One region of the Candidatus Pelagibacter sp. PS_31 genome, then DNA from elsewhere that is predicted to be linked to it. Evidence: riboswitches for the same ligand, from Rfam matches in the RefSeq annotation. Region 1 holds a riboswitch; the other holds the start of a gene.
The links. Region 1 has a riboswitch for S-adenosylmethionine ahead of AC5SLN_RS02165 (homocysteine S-methyltransferase family protein). Riboswitches for the same ligand answer to the same signal wherever they lie in the genome.
Positions count from the first base shown of each region.

Region 2: linked by a shared signal. The riboswitch ahead of AC5SLN_RS02915 (O-acetylhomoserine aminocarboxypropyltransferase/cysteine synthase family protein) and the one ahead of AC5SLN_RS02165 (homocysteine S-methyltransferase family protein) in region 1 are both predicted to bind S-adenosylmethionine.

Region 1 is NZ_CM182069.1:400,865-412,152, forward strand. It holds gene AC5SLN_RS02125 (pentapeptide repeat-containing protein) at 1-145, shown strand, start outside; gene AC5SLN_RS02130 (DMT family transporter) at 160-1,044, opposite strand; gene AC5SLN_RS02135 (c-type cytochrome) at 1,123-1,551, shown strand; gene AC5SLN_RS02140 (DUF4396 domain-containing protein) at 1,557-1,994, shown strand; gene AC5SLN_RS02145 (hypothetical protein) at 2,002-2,184, shown strand; gene AC5SLN_RS02150 (hypothetical protein) at 2,181-2,345, shown strand; gene AC5SLN_RS02155 (hypothetical protein) at 2,543-3,502, opposite strand; gene AC5SLN_RS02160 (DUF1737 domain-containing protein) at 3,950-4,156, shown strand; SAM riboswitch class V at 4,452-4,516, shown strand; gene AC5SLN_RS02165 (homocysteine S-methyltransferase family protein) at 4,586-5,647, shown strand; SAM riboswitch class V at 5,651-5,715, shown strand; gene AC5SLN_RS02170 (OsmC family protein) at 5,720-6,271, shown strand; gene AC5SLN_RS02175 (NAD(P)/FAD-dependent oxidoreductase) at 6,389-7,732, shown strand; gene AC5SLN_RS02180 (hypothetical protein) at 7,758-7,943, shown strand; gene AC5SLN_RS02185 (NADP-dependent oxidoreductase) at 8,056-8,979, opposite strand; gene AC5SLN_RS02190 (aminotransferase class IV) at 9,110-10,015, shown strand; gene AC5SLN_RS02195 (hypothetical protein) at 10,385-10,762, opposite strand; gene AC5SLN_RS02200 (hypothetical protein) at 10,766-11,288, opposite strand, start outside.
Region 2 is NZ_CM182069.1:520,889-532,176, reverse strand. It holds gene AC5SLN_RS02940 (homoserine dehydrogenase) at 1-645, opposite strand, end outside; gene AC5SLN_RS02935 (hypothetical protein) at 646-870, opposite strand; gene argC (N-acetyl-gamma-glutamyl-phosphate reductase) at 867-1,889, opposite strand; gene rpsI (30S ribosomal protein S9) at 1,924-2,373, opposite strand; gene rplM (50S ribosomal protein L13) at 2,375-2,836, opposite strand; SAM riboswitch class V at 2,976-3,044, shown strand; gene AC5SLN_RS02915 (O-acetylhomoserine aminocarboxypropyltransferase/cysteine synthase family protein) at 3,049-4,377, shown strand; gene AC5SLN_RS02910 (COX15/CtaA family protein) at 4,370-5,380, opposite strand; gene AC5SLN_RS02905 (chorismate mutase) at 5,423-5,713, shown strand; gene AC5SLN_RS02900 (50S ribosomal protein L33) at 5,716-5,907, opposite strand; gene AC5SLN_RS02895 (MerR family transcriptional regulator) at 5,909-6,286, opposite strand; gene AC5SLN_RS02890 (integration host factor subunit alpha) at 6,276-6,578, opposite strand; gene plsX (phosphate acyltransferase PlsX) at 6,578-7,582, opposite strand; gene rpmF (50S ribosomal protein L32) at 7,597-7,779, opposite strand; gene AC5SLN_RS02875 (ubiquinol-cytochrome C chaperone family protein) at 7,787-8,254, opposite strand; gene AC5SLN_RS02870 (hypothetical protein) at 8,253-8,717, shown strand; gene AC5SLN_RS02865 (sodium-translocating pyrophosphatase) at 8,719-10,824, opposite strand; gene thiL (thiamine-phosphate kinase) at 10,911-11,288, opposite strand, start outside.

The DNA of each region.
Region 1 (11,288 bases):
CTTTACTAACAGTAATCTTTTTGAAGCAGATTTAACGGGTGCTAATATTTTAAATGCTACTTTTGAAGGCGCTAATCTTAATAACGCAGTTTGGATTGATGGAACTAAATGTTTACTAGGTTCTATTGGTAAATGTAATAAATAAAAAATTCTTAAGAATTATTTTATAGGCTTAATTTTTTGATTAATAACGAGCACTGCTCCAATTATTAAAATAGGTAAACCTATTATTAAATCTTGTTGCCATTCTAAGTTTTCAAATATTGTTGAGATTAATAAAGCAAGTACAGGCATCACAACTCCTACATAACCCGCTCGACCAGCTCCAACTTTTTCTAATAATCTTAAATAAAAAATAAAAGCAAATATCGAGCCAACTATTGATAGATAAGCAAGGGATGTGATATAACTGAAGCTATATTCAAATAATAATTCAGTGCCTTTTATCTGAGTGATTAATAGTGTGACTAGTGAACCATAAAGCATTGAATACGCAAGTGTTGGTATTAATGAAAAGTTGTTATTTAAGTTTCTTTGGTGAACCATATTTCCTGTTGATGCAGAAAATGTACCAAGTAAGGCTAAAAATAATCCAACATGCGTTCCATTAGCAAAGCTGAAATTGAAAATCTCATCATTAAAGATGATAATAATTCCAATCATCCCAATACTTGCTCCAAGTAAAGTTTTTAAAGAAGGTTTCTTTTTAAAGTAAAAGCCTTCTCCTAAAATATTCATAATAACCACCGTTGAAAAGACAACTGCTGGAAATGCGCTTATTAAATAAGTGTTTGATAGATAAAAGAAAACATAGTTTAGTGAGTAGAGACAAACACCAAAGAGTAAAAACCAAAGATGCTGATTAAAAGAAAACTTAAGATTTTTCTTCTTATAAATTAAATAAACAAAAATAACTATTGCAGCTATCAAAAATCTATAAAACACCGATACTAATGGATCAACGTAACCTAATTGAAACTTGATGACATACCAAGTAGGGGACCAGCAAAAAAGTGTGACAATAAATAAGAAAAAATTGTTCATTATTAAGGACTATAATCAATCAATCTTAAAAAAATATAAGATTAATCTAACAATTTTTAATATATAAATTTATTAGTTATGAAAAAAATACTTCTAATTTTAACTCTACTTATATCATTAAGTAGCTTTTCTTATTCTGACAATCATTATCCAATCACGAGAGATTCTGAATTAATGATTGCTAGAGGTAAAATTGCCTACCAAAATAATTGTGCAAGCTGTCATCAAGTTAATTTGTCAGGTGCTGAAAATTGGAAGGGTGTTGATGAAGATGGCCATAGAAAAGCACCACCTTTAAATGGTACAGGACACACTTGGCACCATGATGATGAAACACTACATAAAATTATTAAGTATGGTTTAGTTGGAATAATTAGTGACTATGAAGGAAAAATGGGTGGTTTTGGAGATAAATTAAATGACAAAGATATAGATTCAGTTTTAGCCTATATTAAAAGTTTTTGGCCAGATGATTATTACAAACATCAAATAAATTTAAGTAAATAAATTAAATGGCAACTGATACATTTCATTGGTCGTGTAAACACACGTGGCGAAAAAGTGCTAAGAATACGATGTGGTGTGTTATCGGTTGTGCAATTGGTGACTTTGGAACCATACTATTTTTTCAGTTAAGTAAAATTCCTTTTCCAGTATTAGGTATTATGACTTTAGCAATCATAAATGGTTTATTAACCAGCATTATGCTTGAAACTTTTATTTTAATGAGACAAAATTTTAAATTAATTAATGCTTTAAAGACCGCCTGTGGAATGAGTTTCATCTCAATGGTTAGTATGGAAATTTCAATGAATGCTACAGATTATTTTTTAACTGGTGGAGCGATGCTAACTTGGTGGGTGGTACCTATTATGTTAACTGCGGGATTTTTAACACCATGGCCTTATAATTATTGGAGACTTAAAAAATTCAATCAAGCCTGTCATTAAATATTAAATGGTTACAACTTCTGAAATTATATTAGCAATTATTATTGTTGCCTTATCTGTTGTTATGCCTATCTATTATTATTACCAAAGGAAGAAAAACCCTAAGCAAGATAATAAAGCTCAAGATAACCCTGAGATTAAAAATTATATTGATAGAATTAATGAAATTACCCGTAAAAAACATAAATGAAAAAACGTTTATCAGGGTGCAGTGAGTGTGGAGATGATACAGCCATCTTAACACAAGTAAGCTCAGGACCAGAGGTGATCTTACTTTGCACAGATTGCTATAATCTTAAACATTCAAACGAAACACAAAACCAAATCAGTTATGAAGAAGAAAAAAGCTAAAAAATTAAAGACTAAAAAATCTGCACCTAATTTCTACGGTCTTGGTAAATTTAATTACCTTATCTTTAAATTTCTCTGTTCACGGTTTAAGCTTAAATAGCTAATACTTGAATTGCTTAGCTTAGATTAAATTATTAAGCCCTAAGCAATAAATTAAATGCTTAGAGCTAATAATTACAATGTTATGTCTTACTTCCTTAAAACCAATTGTTAGGAATAATGATGTAGTGAATTGCAAGTACAATTGCAACTGACACCGTCAATCCTATAGTCATTTTAAGAAAGTCTTTACCAATTAGTGGAAACACATATTTGAATTTATAATCACTATTCATTGATGCGATTGCTAATTCTCTTCCACACAATAGTCCAACAAACACCCAAGTTGTTGACATTGGCAAGTCATTAAGTTCTTTAAAGTAATAAAGAACCGCAGCATAAATAATATTGATTATGGTTGCTGATCTTGCGTACCTTGTGCCAGTTTTTTCTAAGACAACCTTTTGAATAGTTCCACCATGAATGTAGAAGATATAAAAAAGTAGTGCTGTAAAGTAAGCTAGTACAATTAATAATAAGTTAACATCAATTTGTCTTGGAAGATAAACTGCAATGTTAGCTACATCATGAGATAACCAAACCCACCATAACCAAGCAGAAGTTACCCAAACAGAGTTACGCCAAAAGCCAATCCATTTGTCTTCAACTTCATCTAGTTTTTCATTAATAAATTTTGAAATAACGACCCAGCAAATATAAGCAGCCGTTGCAGCTAAACCATAGCCGACAACACTTTTCATAAGCATCTTCTCAAGCACCACCGTTGATGCAAAAGCTGATAAAACTAAGAAGGTTGTTGAAACCGGTATTCCTATTCTTGTTAATATTAGAAGTATTCCTGGTGCCACTGCGTGATACCATTGTATTTCTTGGAAAGGTATTCTTGTTAGTCTGCCGTAAGAGATATCTCCATCATTACTATACCAGCCCCAAGTAATAGCAAGTATCATTACAAATGATGCAGCGCTTGCAAGCGTATACCATTTAAACCATTTTTGTTTTGACGCGATAAAAGTTCCCAATGTCTGAATTGAGTCATTTGCAATAACGCTATATCCCGCTAAAGCAAAGCCTACTATCGTATATATTAAGGTCATTTCCATTTTTCTATTTTCCTATTTTATGTTTTTTTTATTGTTTTTCATTTCGAACGATTCTTAGTCTTAAGGTCGATTTAATAGGTTGGTAAAAATATATCTATAGTTAAGTTTATTAGTTTACTTTGGGGAGAGTTGATTCATCAATCTTTATATTATTCGAAGTTAAAATCTAGCTAGAGAATTTAATAATAAGTTTTAAGAGGAGTTGATTCATCATCATTTATATTAATTAATGATTTTGTCTAGTTGAATAATGACTTAAATTTCATTTAATACAGGATTATAATTAACATAAATATAACACTTAATGAGTTATATGAATTTATTGATAAAAGTATTTAAAAGATTCTCTATTACAAAAATTCTTAACCAATCTTATTATTTCATTAAGTAATAATCGTCCTAGATATAGACACCCGATTTAGGACTTGTTAAGGTCTGATTATGAAAGGTTATAGATTTATTACAAGTGACGACACTTCAGAATTTTGCCATCGTGTCACGGAGGCCATATCCAATGGATGGAAATTGTATGGTGAACCCAAAATGACTTTTGATAAAAAAAGAGGGGTCATGCGTTGTGCTCAAGCAGTTATAAAAAATTCACCTCAGAAGAAGTATTCCAAAAAGATGAAGCTATCATCGATATAAATGGCAGATCAGATATTACCCTTTGTTTATATGCTAGGGATACTCTTATTAGTACTCCCAGCTTTTCTACAATCTAATTCTAAATTAAAGCAATTCTTAACTAATCTTAGTATTTGGATTGTCATTATTCTCATAATTTTAACTATTATTTATTTTTTCAATTGACAGTTTGAGAGAAAGTTGATTATATTTAGTTGCGCTGATTTAAGTTAAATTGCAGAGCGCGTTATAAATCCTGCTAAAGCGACGCTTCAACCACCGCTTTAGTCAGGTGGTTTTTTTTTATCTTTCATAAAATTAAACCGGGCAGTTGAACCATATTGTGCGCCCTGCATTTGCTTAAGCACTAAAAAGGAGAAAAGAGGCCTATGGATTTAACCCTCTTGTTATTTTGTGACCTTTTTTCTCCACAAAACTCGGAGAAAAAAAATGAGCACAAATAGATTAAAAGAAAGATTAGATAAAGGACCTGTTATATGTGCAGAAGGTTTTTTATTTGAAATAGAAAGACGTGGGTACATGTCATCAGGGGAGTTTGTTCCAATGGTGTCATTAGATCATCCTGAAGTTTTAGAGAACTTACATAGAGAATTTCAACACGCAGGATCTGATGTAGTTGAGGCCTTTACTTATAATGGACACAGAGAAAAAATGCGTGTTATTGGTAAAGAAGAACTTCTTGAACCACTAAATCGTTCAGCATTAAAAATTGCTAAAAAAGTAGCACTAGATACTCCTAAAGGATCAAAACCAAATTTGATGGCAGGTAATATTTCAAATTCAAATATCTGGAAACATAATGATCCACAATCTCAAAAAGAAGTTGAAGGAATGTTTACAGAGATGATTGGTTGGGCCGTTGAAGAAGGTGCTGATATGTTAATTGGTGAAACTTTTTATTATGCTGAAGAAGCTTTTAAAGCTTTAGAAGTTATGAAAAAAACAGGTTTACCAACTGTATTAACCATATCTCCAATGGGTGAAAATAAAATGAGAGATGGAAAATCAGTTGTTGATACTTGTAAAGAGCTAGAGCAATTAGGGGCCGATGTTGTTGGTTTAAATTGTTTTAGAGGACCTGCTACTATGTTTCCTTTTTTAAAAGAAATTAGAAAAGCAGTTAAATGTCATGTTGGAGCTTTACCTATTCCTTATAGAACCAGTGAAGATTACCCAACATTTTTTAATCTACCAGATCGAAGCAATTGTCAGTGTCCATCACCTCATGGAAGAACGTTTCCAACAGCATTGGATCCACACTTTTGTAATAGATATGAAATAGGTAAATTTGCAAAAGATGCTTATGAGCTAGGTATTAATTACCTTGGAGTATGTTGTGGAGCAAACCCAATGTTGATTAGGGAAGTTGCTGAGTCAATTGGTTTAACTGTTCCAGCAAGTAAATATCGAGAGAACATGGAAAATCATTTTATGTATGGAAAAAATAAAAGAATTCCAAAACATATGACTGAATATGGAGACAAAGCGTAAATAAATTAAGAAGGGCATTTAACTAAATTGTGCGCCTGACATATGTCGAAGCACTAAAACAGGAGAAAACAAATGAGTAACAATCTAAAAGAAACAATAAGTAATCTACAGAAGGATTTTACAGCCAACCCCAAAAATGCTTTGGTCCAATATGAAAGCAACTCAATTCTTAAAGAAGGACTTCAATCTGTAGTCACTCTTAGAGAGCATAAATTAGTTGTTGATGAACCCAAAAGTTTTGGTGGTAAAGACGAAGGTCCAAGCCCAGTAGAGTTAATATTAGCAGCGTTAGCAACGTGTCAGGAGATAACCTATAAAGCATTTGCTACAGCAGCGGGTATTAATATTGAGAGTGTTAGTGTTAAATTAAAAGGTGAATTAGATCTTCAGGGTTTTTTAGCTTTAAATAAAAACACTAGACCTGGCTTTCAATCCATCTCTGGTACTGTTGATATTAAATCTTCATCACCAAAAGCTGAAATAGATAAATTGATTGATACGGTAAATACACATTGCCCGGTATTAGATATTTTATCAAAAGGAGTTCCTATTAAATTGTTTCAAAAGGTTTCTTCAAGTTCTAATAATAAAGAGCACATAGAGCAAAGAGTAAGTGCTGCTTAACTAATCTAATTTAAGCCCTATGAAAATAGGGCTTAAGTCTTTTAAGTTCATTTCAAATCCTAAAAAATTAGAAGTTTGACTAGAATTAAGTATTAATTGCGTGCTAGGGTCTTGTTAATGAAAAATATTTATCATTCTGATATTTATCAATTTAACACCCCAGTTAGTAGTTATTGGGAAGATCATTCAAGCGAAAATTTAAATCTAGATAAACTTAATAAAGATGTCAGCTCAGAAATTGTTGTAATAGGTGGAGGGTACACTGGTTTATCCTGTGCAATTAATTTAATAGAAAATCATAATTTAGAGGTCATTTTAGTTGAAGCTGGAAAAATAGGTTGGGGGGCTTCATCTCGTAATGCAGGTTTTTGTTGTCTGCCACCAAGTAAGATGTCTTTTAAAAAGATGCAATCTATTTACGGCAATGATGAAACTAAAAAATTCTTTAAAAACTCTGTTGACGGCTCAAATTATACAAAAGACATTATACAAGAATATAATATTGATTGTGATGTAACGGGGGATAGTAATTACGTAGTCGCCCATCACCCAATTAAGTTTAAAGATATTAAAGAACAAGCCAAAGCTTACAAAGAAGAGTTTGGTATTGAAACTGAAATTTATTCAAAAGAAGACTTTGATAAAATTGGCCATGGGGGCACAGAGCAATTTGGAGCTTTTTCATATAAACCTGGTTTTGCAATCAATCCTCTTAAATTTGTTAATGGCATTGCAAAATACGCTTTATCTAAACAATTAAAAATCTTCGAGCACACTAAAGTGGATAAAATTGATAAAGATAAGGGTGCTTATATTTTAAGGACGAAAGAAGGATCTATTCGTTCAAAAAAAATAGTCGTTGCAACAAACGGGTTCTATCAAGAAGGCTTAATCCCAGAGATGAATTCAAGAATTTTACCAGTAATTTCAAATATTATTGTCACCAGAGTCTTAACGAAGCAAGAAATTGACCAACATAATTTTAAAACATTTTCACCAATAGCTAATACTAAAAATCTTTTATATTATTATCGAAAGTTACCTGACAACCGAATTTTATTTGGCACTAGAGGAGATTTAAGTGGCAGTGATCAATCTAATTTAAATATGTCTAAGAAAATGGAAAAATTTTTAAAAGATATTTTTCCTAAATGGAAAGATATTAATATTGATTATAATTGGCGGGGATTAATTGCTTTATCTCAAAAATTAACTCCCTCCATTGGTAAAATTGATAATGAAGAGATTTATTATGGATTTGGTTATAATGGGGTTGGAGTGAGTGCTGCTCCTTGGACTGGAAAACAATTGTCTAAGTTAGTATTATCAAACAGTAAAGAGTTAGATATTTCAAAAATTTACAAAGGATTACCTAAGAAGTTTATCTTCCCCCAGTTAAGAACGTTTTATTTTAGATTAGCGGTGTGGTTTTATGCAATTAAAGACAGATTTAATATTTAAGAAAATATATGATAAAAGTTAATTTATGAATGTATTTATAATTTTATCAGTATTGGTAATTGTTGTTGGGGTTATTTTACTAGTTGCATCACCTGCTGCGTTATTTACTTTAAATTGGAAAGAAAAGTCAGGAAAAGACAAATTTCTAATGTTCTTATTTTATGGTATTTTGGTTTATATAATAAATATCATTTTTTGGATTATTAAATAAAAATATTACCCATTCTCAGGATCTCTTTATCCTTATTTAGTATTAGTTAGTTACTCCATCTAGACACCTGATTAGAGGTTTGATAAACTTAAATAGCTTGATTATTAAAACCCTATTTAATTGTAAGAACAATTTTACCTTTGGTTCGACCTTCTGCTAGTTTTCCAAAAGCTTCTGAAGCCTGTTCCATTGGATATGTACTATCAATGACAGTTTTAATGGTGCCCTGACTAATTAATGTTACAAGTTCTGTTAGCATTGCTCCATCAGGTGACATGAAAAACCATTCAAAGTTTACACCGTATTTTTTAGCAAGGTTTTCAGTATCTTGACCCTTAATAGAAATCAGAGTACCTCCCTTTTTTAAAATCTTGAAAGACTTAGTAAGCACATCACCCCCGATCATATCAAAGACTAAATCATACTCAGATAACTCATCTTCAAATGACTGAGCGGTATAATCAATTATTAGATCAGCTCCCAAACTTTTAACTAGTTCAGTATTTTTAGAACTTGTAGTCGTTGCAACTGTTGCCCCAAAATGTTTTGCAATTTGGATGGCAAGTGTTCCAACACCCCCTGAACCAGCGTGGATTAACACTTTGTCACCTTGCTTAATATTACCTTTCGTAACTAATGCCTGCCATGCTGTCAAACCCGCTAGTGGGATAGATGCCGCCTCTATATGGCTTAGATTTTCTGGTTTAATAGCAAGTTCATTTTCTTGGATACGAGCGAATTCAGCAATAGAGCCAGCGTCTTCTTGATTGGGACGAGCAAACACTTCATCACCAACTTTGACATTAAGTACATCTTTACCAACCTCGACTACTTTGCCTGAAACATCGTAGCCCATAACGTGGGGAAAGCTAAGCTCTAGCATTTCTTTTAGATAACCTGCATGTAGAATATTATCGATCGGATTAATGCTAGCAGCATGTACTTCTACTAGGACAGACTTATCTTGAAGTTTTGGCTTTTCAATATCAATAATTTCAATATTGGCAGTATAATCTTTATAAACGACAGCTTTCATTGTGAATCCTTTTTAATTAAATAACTTTTTAAGATTTATTAAAACGTAAAGAAAGCTATGTAGTGTATATTTTATTAAATAACAATCATTCCATCACCTAGACACCTGATTTGAATATTGGTAGGGTTGGATGGTGAGTGATATTTTTCCAAAAGGATCGGCATGGATGAACGGTGAATTCATTCAACTTTCTGAAGCTAAAATTCCTATTTTAGATTGGGGTTTTCTAAGATCTGATGCCACATATGATGTTGTCCATGTTTGGAAGGATAGATTTTTTCAATTAGATAAACATATTGATCGTTTTTTTAAATCAACAGAAAAACTGAGAATGCCATGCAGACTTAGTCGTGAAGAAATAAAAAAAATATTAGCAGGCTGTGTTAAAAAAGCTGATCTTGAAGACTCTTATGTTGAAATGATACAAACAAGAGGAATGTCTCCAAACTTTGTTAGAGATCCTCGTAAAGCGACACCACGTTTTATGGCTTTTGCAGTACCCTTTGGTTGGATACTTAAGCCAGAAGATTTTGAAAAAGGATTAGATGTATATTTAACCGATATAACAAGAATTCCTCCAAGTTCAGTTGATCCAACTATTAAAAATTATCATTGGATGGATTTAGTCACCGGTATGCTTGATGCTTATGAAAGAGGACATCATACTGCTTTATTAGTTGATGAGGATAATAATATCTCTGAAGGCCCAGGCTTTAATATTTTCTCTGTTGATGAAAATGGAATTAATACCCCAGACCATGGAGTACTAGAAGGAATTACAAGACAAACCGTTATTGATTTAGCTAAAGAACTAAATATCAAAGTTAATAAAAAATCTATAACGATTGAAATGTTAAAATCATCTAAAGAGTTATTTGCAACCTCAACTGCAGGAGGGGTAATGCCAATAACAAAAGTAAGTGGGGAAAATATTAAACAAGGAACGGTAGGGGATATTACAAGAAAAATTCACAAACTCTATTGGGATAAGCATTCAGATCCTATGTGGAGTACATCTATAAATGACATATTATAAAAAATGAACATTAAACAAGCAGTTATCTTCGTCTTCATTCCATCAACTGGACACCTGATTTAAGGTTTGGTAGGTTTAAATTATGTCTGGACTTGAAATACTATTAGCCATTGAACTTACTTATTTAGCTTACACAATAATTATGGATTTATGATCAAATATATTCTGCCAGCTATAATTATCTTCTTAATCGTATTATTCTGGGAAAAGATTACTGAAATAGTCTTTAAAAAATTTAATATTAGATTGAATTATATTATTGTCAGTGCTTTGTTAATAGCTATCGCTATAATAGTTTTATTAATCAATATTTAAATTCTACAATCTTTTAGTTGATTAACTCTCATTCCTTCACCTAGATAACTGATTTTATTCAATATTTGTAGTTTCAAAATCACACTGATAATGCTCTAAGAACCTATTATTTTTAAAATCATATTTTGACATGGTCATGCTAGGTTCTGTATCTCCATCAAATACAATCATTTGAAACCCTAATTCGTAATCTGCAAATCTTGCAGTCACTTGGTTTTCACCAATATCTAATTTATTAGCTTCAATCATAATAAATTCTCCTTTTTCTTTATCAAAGTACTCAAGCCCTACTGCTTGCATTGTAAAATTTAAAGGGTCATGCTTTCTTCCAATGATTACATCTTTCATATTAAGACATGAGATTTTTAAACCTTGATCAGCGTTAGAGGTTGTAGGTAATAACAGTAAGATAAATAAAATAATTCTTAACATTATCTAACTACCCACCTGATCAATAGTTTTACAAAGTTTACGAGCTTCTAATACAGAGGGAACAAGTTTATCTAATTTCCAATTATTATTTGGGATGTCAAAGTATTTTGCTGCTTTAAAACCAACTCCATCAACTATTTCAATTTCAAATCTTTTTTCCTCATTATAAAAATCATTTAATTTGTAGATGTATTTTTGAAGATCAAAAGTACCTATAGAAAACAAAACACGATAACCCATTAGAAAAGGTGTTACCGCCTCAACTTCAGCAGTTTCTTCTTGGTTATTAATTCTTATTGGGATGTGTTTACCTATTAATTGCTTGATATCACCTGGTTTTTCATAAGTGTAAAAAGTAAAGTTATTCCACACACGATCACAATCATCATTAACGTGTATAAAAAAGTTAAGCGAGTCTCCGTGGGTAACTTCACCTGAAACTCTCGCATAAACTAACTTTTCATATCTATTAATATTCCATTCTTCATCATCTGCTTGAGCCTGGTAAACAATTACTAATAGAAAC
Region 2 (11,288 bases), 120 kb from region 1:
TAGAGCAGACAAAATTCTTACTTTAGCAAATGCATCAAAACCATTTAAATCTAATTTAGGGTTACCTGGTTCAGCGTATCCCAATTGCTGAGCTTTTTTTAATACGCTAGAAAAACTATCATTAGAATTTTCCATTTCTGAAAGAATATAGTTAGAAGTACCATTTAAAATTCCATAAACTTTAGAAATTTTGTTAGTTGCAAGACCCTCTTTAATGGTTCTTAATATTGGAATACCACCAGCAACAGATGCTTCAAATTCTAAATTAACATTATTTTCCTCTGCTAATTTTCCTAAAAAATCACCATGTTTAGAGATAAGTGCTTTATTAGGAGTGATTACATGTATTTTATTTTTTAATGCAGTTTCCACAACTTTTTTTGAAATCCCATCTGACATACCTATAGCTTCAAATAAAATATCTACTTTGGTCTTTTTAAAAATTTCTAATGGGTTTTTAAAAAATATTTTCTTATTAACTTTAAATCTTCTTTTTTTAGAAATGCTTCTTGCTGAAACAGCTACTACGTTAATTTTTTTTCCTGTCTTAAGTTCAATATCTTTTTTTTTAGTATTAAGTTCATTTAACAAATAAATACCAACTTGTCCTAGACCAACTACAGCAATGTTGATTATATTTTTCATCTATTGGTTAATATCTGGGTATTCTGCATTTTTTGAATAATCTTTAAGAAAGAGGTTAAATTCATCAAAAGTCATAGATTTGTAATCACCGGTTTTTTTTAATATTTGAGAAAGTTTTTTGACATCATTAGACTTTTTAATAGGATCTTCATTCCAATAAGTAGACTCTTTGTTTAATGAGCACGAAGTTAAAAATACAATCAAAGATAAAAATAAGTATTTCAAATTAATCCTTTTGTTTCATTAAAACCATATTTGATATTCATATTTTGTATTGCTTGACCTGCCCCACCTTTAATCAAATTATCAATAACAGATAAAATAATAACTCTATTTTTATACTTAGTTTTACAAATTACTATAGAGCAATTATTTGTGTTAATTACGTCATTTGTACTTAACAATGAATTTGTTTTTAAAATTTTAACGAATCTGTTTTTTGAATATTGACTCTTTAAAGTATTTTCTAAATTTTTAATACTTACACCTTTGTTAAGGTCTAGATAAATTGTGCTAAGTATCCCTCTAAACATTGGTGCTAAATGGGGTGTGAATGTAAAAGAAAATTTCTTTTTAGTGTAGTTTTTGATTTCTTGTTGAATTTCAGAGTTATGTCTATGGAAACCCACACCATAAGCGCTTAAGGATTCATAAAGATTTTTATCCTTATATTTTTTATGTACACCTCTCCCAGCACCAGAGTAACCAGATTTTGAATCTATAATAACATTATCTGTTTTTATTAAATTTTTCTTAACTAAAGGAATAAGTGGTAAAAGTATTGATGTTGGGTAGCAACCAGGACATCCAATAATATTAAATTTCTGTAATTTGTCACCATTGATTTCTGGTAATGAATAAATTGATTTTTTAATATTTTTGACAGATCTATGTTTTTGTTTGTACCATTTTAGATAATTTGATGCTTTATTAAGTCTAAAGTCTGCAGCTAAATCAATTAATATATTGTGTTTTAATAAATCATTTGAAATATCTTGTGCTTCACCATTAGGTAGAGCTGTAAAAACAAGGTCTATGTTTTTTAAAAGTTCTTTATTGTATCTAATAATTTTAGGTAATTTTTTTGAACTTAATGATTTTTCATAACTAGAGATATTTTTTCCAACAGAGGTATTACCACAAAGATATTTAATGTTAACATTGCTGTGTTTAACTAATAATTTAATTAATTGAACACCAATATAACCAGTTGATCCAGCAACTAAAACATTAAGCTTAGGCATTTTTTTATTATAACAGTTTAGAGTTAAAAAAGAATTATCTTTTCGAGAATTGGAAGCTTCTTCTTGCTTTTCTACGACCAGGTTTTTTTCTTTCAACCGATCTAGAGTCTCTAGTATTAAGCTTTTCTGTCTTAAGTACTGCTCTATTCTCTGAATCAAATAAGATTAATGCTTTAGCAATACCATGAACCATTGCACCAGCTTGACCAGTATGTCCACCACCTGCTACACTACATCTTACATCATAATCAGTGGCTTGGTTTATAATCTCAAATGGTCTTGTGATTTGCATTTTGTGACTTCCGCTAGTGAAATACTCATCCATAGTTCTGCCATTAACGTAAATTTTGCCAGTACCTTTTTTCACCCAAATTTTTGCAATAGATTTTTTTCTTCTACCAGTTGCGTATTTACTATCTTTAAAATCTAATTTAATTTTAGGTTTTTTTGTAGATACTTTATTTGGTGTAGCTGCTGTTTCCATATTAATTTCTTATTAGATTTTTACTGTTTAATTTACCTAGGTCTAAAAGTTTTGGGTTTTGTGATGCATGAGGGTGTTCTTCACCAGCATAAATTTTTACTTTAGTTAATTGTTTTCTTCCTAGAACTCCACCAGGTAACATTCTTTTAATAGCTAATTTTAATGTCTCGCCAGGTTTATTTTTTTCTAATAATTTTTCAGGAGTAATTTCTTTAATTCCACCTGGGTGACCAGTATGTCTATAATATTTTTTATCTTTAAATTTTTTTCCTGTGAACTTTGCTTGTTCAACATTTTTAACAACAACAAAATCACCATCATCCATATGAGGTGTAAAAGTTGTTTTATTTTTTCCTCTAACAATCATAGCGATAATAGAAGCTAATCTGCCAACTACAGCATTTTTAGCATCAATCTCAAACCAGTTACTGTTTAAATCACCACTTTTTAGAAATTTTGTCATTGTGCGAGGATTAATACTATTATTAGATATAATGTCAATTTTATATTTCCCTTGCAATATCTTGCTTAAATGATATTTCTATATAGCCGATTTGTTCCTATTGCAGGCTAGTTATTGCTAAAAAGGATTTTTTACCCACATTATCGGTAGGCGCATTTGAACTGTATTGTACGCCTTGCATAAAGCAAAAGTACTAAAAAAGGAGTATTAAGATGAGTACAAAAAGACAAAACCCTGAGACTATAGCTATACATGGTGGTGATTATAGAAGCGATCCAACAACCAAAGCAGTAGCAGTTCCAATTTATAGAACAACATCGTATCAATTTGATAGTACTGAACATGCTGCGAATTTGTTTGCTCTTAAGGAATTTGGAAATATTTATACAAGAATAATGAATCCAACAAATGATGCTCTTGAAAAAAGAGTTGCTTCATTAGAAGGAGGATTAGCCTGTTTAACAGTAGCATCTGGACAAACCGCATCAACTTTTGCAATTTTAAACGTTGCACAAGCCGGAGATAATATAGTCAGCTCTACGGATTTATATGGAGGTACTATTTCGTTATTCACGCATACATTAAGTAAACTTGGTATTGAGGTTAGATATGCAGACCCTTCTGACCCAAAAAACTTTGAAAAAGCTGTTGATGATAAAACTAGAGCTTTTTATGGTGAGACTTTACCAAATCCTTATTTGAGAGTTTTTCCAATTAAAGAAGTTTCTGATATTGGTAAAAAATACAATATACCATTAATAATGGACAACACAGCTGCCCCTGTAATTTGCAAACCTTTAGAACATGGTGCTGCTGTAGTAGTTTATTCATTAACAAAATATATAGGTGGTCACGGTACAGTTGTAGGTGGAGCTTTAGTTGATGGAGGTAATTTTGATTGGACAGCTGATCCCAAAAGACAACCTTTATTTAACGAACCTGACGCAAGTTACGGTGGAGCTATATGGGGAAAAGTGGTTCCAGAATTAACTGGGGCTAATGTTTCTTTTGCAGTAAGAGCGCGGGTTACATTGCTAAGAGATCTTGGTTCTGCCCTATCACCTGACAATGCATTTGGAATTATTCAAGGGCTTGAAACAGTTGCTCTTAGAATGAAACAACACTGCTCAAATGCATCAAAAGTTGTTGACTATTTAAAGAAAAATAAAGAAGTAACAAGAGTAATCTATCCAACAGAACATGAGGGTAAAATTGCTGATCGTGCTAAAAAATACCTAAATGAAGGAAATGGTGGTTTAGTTGGTATAGAGCTCAAAGGTGGTATTGAAGCAGGTAAGAGATTTATCGAGTCTTTAAAAATGTTTTATCATGTTGCAAATATTGGAGATGCAAGAAGTTTAGCAATTCATCCTGCAACAACAACTCATAGTCAGTTAACAGAAAAAGAATTGTTAGCCTCAGGTGTAACTCCTGGATACGTAAGATTATGTATTGGTATTGAGCATATAGATGACATTATTGAGGATTTAGACCAAGCTTTAAATAAATCTTCTAAAGGGAATTTGAAAGCAGTTAGTTAGAGTTTTTATATAATATCAAAAAATAAGAACTCAAAACTAATATTGAACCTAGCTGGTGTAGTGAAGCGTATGTAATCTCTACACCAGAAATCAAAGTTATAATTCCTAAAAAAATTTGAAACAAGATAGCAACATCAAAAAATAATACATATTTAAAATCATATTGTTTTTTAAAATAGATAAAATTTAAAATAATTATAAAAAATAAAAGCAAATATGCAGTTGATCTATGCAAAAATTGAATAATTGATGGGTTGTTAAATAATTGAGTAGTAATTAAATCACCATAACTAACATCATTTGGAAAAAAACCACCATTCATATCAGGCCATGAATTATAGATGAGACCACCATCTAAACCTGATAAAAAAGCACCCAATACAATCTGCAAAACTATCAATTTAAGTATAAATAATAAAAATAAATTTGGAATTTTATTTTCAAATTTTTTAATTTTATGAATATCTAAAATATACCAAAAAATTAAACATAAAATAAATAAAGCCAAAGATAAATGAATGCTAAGTCTAAAGTGACTAACGTCATTATTTTCAATTAATCCGCTAGATACCATATACCAACCAATGAACCCCTGAAGACACACAAGAAAAAAAATCCAATAATATTTATTAGAATAATGCAGGGTTTTTTTAAAATAGAGAGTGAAGAAAAGCAAAGGCACTAAAGTAAACAAACCTACAAATCTTGCTAACAATCTATGAGCATACTCCCAATAAAAAATCACTTTAAATTCATCTAAGGACATGCCGTAGTTAATATTTTTATATTCAGGAATTTTTTTGTACTCTGAGAAATAAAAATTCCACTCATTAATATTCATAGGTGGGAGTATTCCAGTAAAGAGCTCCCAGGCTGTGATTGATAAACCAGAGTCTGTTAGTCTAGTAAGACCACCGACAGCTACCATAAGAACAATTAATGAAAATAAAGTTATTAACCACAATTTCAAATATTTTATATAGTTGTCGCTATTTACAAACATAAATTATACTTATAATAATTATCTTAATAACCAATTGAATAAATGTCGCCTACAAATAAAAAAAAACTAAATCAGATTAGAATTAAGCTTGATAAACTTGATAATGATTTACTTAAATTAATCAAAAAAAGATCTTCTCTAGTCAATGAAGTGCTAAAAGTAAAAATACATAAAAAAGAAATAATTGATCAAAAAAGGATCAATTTTATACTTAAAAAAATTAAAAAAAAATCAATACAAACTAATATTGACCCAAAAATCACTAATAGAATTTGGAAAAATATGATTTGGTCTTTTATTGATTACGAAAAAAGAAATTTTAGAAAAAAATAATACTATTTACTGTGTGGAGGTAATTTTTTTTCCACAAACATTTCATGTTTTCTTGTAGAAGGGTTATATTTCTTTGCAGACAATTTAACTTTAGCTTTTTCACCACCCGCAGGTTTTTTAACATAATAAAAAAAAGGACTATCAGGTTTAGCCTCTGGTACTAATCTAACTTTAACGTGCGTTTTTTTTGCCATTTTATTTTAAACTTTTTATTTTTTTTATTAAATCAGAAATCTTCTTAAGTTTATTTTTTAAATTATAATCAGCATTTATAGAATTATTTGGTAATTCGTCAAGTTTTAATGATTTATCAGAATTAAGAACTTTTTTAACACCAATAATTGTCATTCCTTGATCTTTGAGTAGATATTTAACTTTTTTTAAAACCTCAATAGTATCATTATTATAATATCTTCTATTACCATTTAAAATTTTTGGCTTAATTTGCTTAAATTCCTTCTCCCAAAATCGAATAGTATGAGTATTCAAGGTTCCTTTTTTTTTGTTTACAAGACCAAGAATTTTAGCTACCTCACCTATTGACTTATAAGCGTCATTATTTTTATGAATCATTCTTAGAATTTACCAAATCTTTAAATTCCTTAGAAGCTTTAAATAAAACGACATCTCTATTAGATATAGTTGTTTGTTCTTTTGTTTTGGGGTTTCGTCCAATTCTACTTTTCTTTGCTCTTATAGAAAAAGTACCAAATTTAGAAAGCTTTAATTTTTTTTCTATTTTTAAATTGTCTACTATTGTGATTAGAAAATCATCAATCAAATTTTCAGATATATTTTTTGAAAAACCAATTTGCATATAAATTGAATTTATAAGATCTTTTTTTGTTAAGTTGGTTCTTTGCATTAACTTATGTTGTTTCTTATCTTTTCTATTAAATTTCCAGTGACAATTCTAGTGCAAACACTTAATGAGTTTGAAAAGCCTATATAATCTGTTCCACCATGGCTTTTAATAACAGGAGAATCTAAACCTATGAAAATTGCACCATTATAAAGTCTTGGATCTAATCTTTCTTTAAATTTTTTTAAATTTGAAATATTTAGTAAAGATGAAATTTTACCAATAATATTACCTGTCATGGCTTTCTTTAATTCACTTGTAATAAAATTTGCAGTACCTTCGGCTGTCTTCAAAGCAATATTTCCAGTAAATCCATCAGCAACGATAACATTTACATCGCCATTCATTAACTGATTACCTTCTATATAACCCTTAAACTCAAAGTCAGTGTTATTTCTTTGATTTAATTGTTGGTAAGTTTCTTTGATAATCTCATTACCTTTAATTTCTTCAGAACCTATATTTAATAAAGCAACTTTAGCGGTATCATCAGGATATAACGATTTAAATAACGAAGATCCCATTATAGAAAAATCAATTAAATTTTTTGGACTACATTCGATATTAGCTCCCAAATCTAGCACAACACTCATATTCTTTTTATTTGGCCATAAAGCAGAAAGAGCTGGTTTATCAATGTTTTCAATCATATTTAGATTAAGTTTTGAAATAACAAGTAATGCTCCAGTGTTACCAGCAGAAATAACTATGTCAGATTTTTTTTCTTTAACACTTTGTATGGCTAACCACATACTAGTGTTTTTTCCTCTTTTGGCTCCTTCTAAAGGACTATCAGTTCCTTTAACCAAATCTTTAGTGTGAATTATTTCATATGAAGATGTGGGTAATTGATCATTTATATAATTTCTGATTTTTTCCTTATCACCAAAAATTTGATAAAAAGTATTAGTGTTACTTTTATAATGATGATTAATTCCATCAATAATTTTTTTTGGTGAATTATCTCCACCCATTGCATCAACTGCAATTTTTATTATTTTGCTCATTTAATTTTGGACTTTTATTCCTTAGAATCTAAAACTTGTCTACCTCTATACATGCCTGTTTTTAGGTCTAAGTGATGAGATAATCTGTATTCTCCAGATTTCTTGTCCTCAACAATATTGGTAGATTTGAACTTCATATTCTGAGCTCTTCTCATTCCAGTTCTTGACGGTGATTGTTTTCGTTTAGGTACAGCCATAATAAAATTACTGCTTAACTACACCTTTTATATAAGAATTTAAAGTATTATTTTTTAAATTTAACCTATAATCTTCAAAATATTTAACTAAATACTCAATATTAGATGAATTATCTAAAAAATTTACCAAAATAGAGTTTCGAGATTCAATATCTAATTCATCCCAACTGTGAATTTTGTCTATCATTCCATAAAATAAGTTTAGGTAATCTTTCATTTTTTTATTAATTGATTGGTCACCATAACCAATTTCCCTGATGCTTAATTCAACTTGTCTGAAGGTAAAATCATAAATCTCTTGTAGTATTTTTTTATCATTATTTTTCTTATAAACATTCAAAAAGAAAGCAAAATGCAGTAAAAAAAAAATCAATCTATCAGAAAAAGTATCCTGATTTTTAAAATCCCTATACAAATCTTTATTTCTAGTTAATTTAACTAAATTGTTGTAAATATTTAAATATTCTCTGCTCATGAAAAATTATTTTTATTTAATTGTTATTTTTTTATTTATTTCAAATTGTACATTAAATAAAGTTATAAAACATCACGGAGTACATTTTTTAGATAAGAAGAATGAAAAACTTATAATTGGTAAAACAAATAAAAACGATATAATTGAACTTTTAGGGCCCCCTTCAACAAAAGGGGCTTTTAATCAGGAATTATGGATTTATATGGAAATACAAACTAGCTCCTCAAAACTATCAAATTTAGGGAAAAAAGAATTGTTAAAAAATAACATCTTACTATTGGATATTGATAACAGAGGAGTTTTATCAAAAAATGTTTTTTTTACTAAAGAAGACATGAACTATATAAAATTTTCTGAAGACACAACTCAAATGAGTTATTCTAAAAATAATTTTATATATGAATTTTTGTACTCAGTAAGACAAAAAATAAACGACCCTCTTGGTAAAAAAAAAATAAATTAATTTAACCAGCAATCACCGCCAACAATAGCAAAGCCACAATATTTGTAATTTTAATCATTGGATTAACAGCAGGACCGGCAGTATCTTTGTAAGGATCTCCAACAGTGTCACCTGTTACGGCAGCTTTGTGTGCTTCAGAACCTTTTCCACCGTGATTTCCGTCCTCAATATACTTTTTTGCATTATCCCAAGCACCACCACCCGCAGTCATTGAAACAGCTACAAATAAACCTGTAATAATTACACCTAACAACATTGCACCTACAGCAGCTAGAGCAGCAACTTGACCGCCTATAGCTAGTATTACAAAGTATAAAACAATAGGAGAAAGAACTGGCAATAACGAAGGTATAATCATTTCTCTAATTGCAGCTAAAGTTAATAAATCTACTAATTTAGCATAATCAGGTTTTTGTTTACCCTTCATGATACCTGGATATTTTTTAAATTGTCTTCTTACTTCAACAACCACTGCACCACCTGCTCTACCAACAGCTTGCATACCCATTGATCCAAATAAATATGGAAGCATTCCACCAATTAATAAACCAACTACAACGTAAGGATTTGATAAATCAAAAGTTACAACAATTCCTTCAAGCTTTGAACCTGCTACACCTGAAAAGTGCTTGATGTCCTCAACATAAGCTGCAAATAATACTAGAGCACCTAAGCCTGCTGAACCTATAGCATAACCTTTAGTAACAGCTTTAGTCGTATTACCTACTGCATCTAATGCATCAGTAGTTTTTCTAACACTATTTGGTAATTTAGCCATTTCAGCAATACCACCAGCATTATCTGTTACAGGACCATAAGCATCAAGCGCAACAACCATACCTGCTAATGCAAGCATTGTAGTTACTGAAATAGCGATACCATAAAGACCTGCGATTGAATTTGTTGCTAATATGCCCGCAACAATAATTAAAGCTGGTACTGCAGTAGCTTCCATAGAAACAGCTAAGCCTTGAATAACATTTGTTCCATGACCAGTTGTAGAAGATTTAGCAATACTTCTTACTGGTCTGTATTCAGTACCAGTGTAGTATTCAGTAATCCAAATTAATAGTCCAGTAATAACTAAACCAATTATTCCACAATAATACAAACTCATACCAGTAAAGCTTTTACCATTAACAGTATATTCGCTTGCAAATCCAATTACATAATCAGTAACAGGGTATAAAATTATTAATGAAGAAACAGCAGAAACTACAAACCCTTTATATAAAGCATTCATAACATTTTTACTTTTTCCAAGTTTAACAAAGAAAGTTCCTAAGATTGATGTTAAAATACAAGCACCACCAATAGTTAGAGGATAGATCATCATATTTAAATCACCATAAAAAAATATCGAAGAAAGAACCATTGTTGCAACAATTGTTACAGCATAAGTTTCAAATAAATCTGCTGCCATACCAGCACAATCACCAACGTTATCTCCAACATTGTCAGCAATTACAGCTGGATTTCTAGGATCATCTTCTGGAATACCTGCTTCAACTTTACCAACTAAGTCAGCACCAACATCAGCACCTTTTGTAAAAATTCCACCACCTAATCTTGCAAAAATTGATATTAAAGAAGCACCAAAGCCTAATGCAACTAATGCATTAACAACTTCTCTGTCATCAATACCTACTTTTAATAAAAAATAGTAATAAACTGCAATTGCAAGCAAAGCTAATCCAGCAACTAACATTCCAGTTACAGCACCTGATTTAAATGCAACAGCAAGACCGCTTGCTAAACCTTTTCTTGATGCTTCAGCAGTTCTAACGTTAGCTTGAACAGAAACTAACATTCCAACATAACCAGCTATACCTGATAATGTAGCACCAATAAAATAACCTAAACCAACTAATGGACTGAACACAAAGCAAATAATAACTAAAACAACAACTCCAACCACGGCAATTGTTTTATATTGTCTTGCTAAATAAGCCTTAGCACCAATTTGAATTGCTGATGCTATTTCTTGCATCTTGGCATTTCCTGCACTTGAATTAAGGATATTCATTCCTGTAAAAAAACCATAAACGATTGAAAGAGATCCAGCTGCTATGGTAAATAATAATATTGTTTCTATTAGTGAGTTCATTTTGCCTTTGGTTGTTTGGTTGTTAAATTTTATTCTTTAAAGTCCGGACAATACAAAAAAAGCAATAAAAGGCAATATTTAACTTTTTAAAACTTATGAAAATAACCTTTATTTTTAAGGGTAATTTGCCGATTTTCATTATCTACAATGGATGATTTTTTAACATGGCTTTGAATTGTGCCAATTTTAGTTAGCTTAACTCTACAATTAGTAGCTATTTTTCTTATGATTCTCATCTTATTTTTAGAAGCTGTAAATAAGACCTGATAATCATCACCATTAGAAATGTAATTAATCTTAGATAGTTTTTTAAGAGCAAGTATCTTCTTTAGGTTACTTGAAATTGGAATATCTTTTAAAAAAATTTTATAAGATAATTTCTGATTATTAATCATTTTATCAAGGTCCGCTATAAGTCCATCAGATATATCAATTGAGGTATTGGCAAACTTTTTAATTTGATC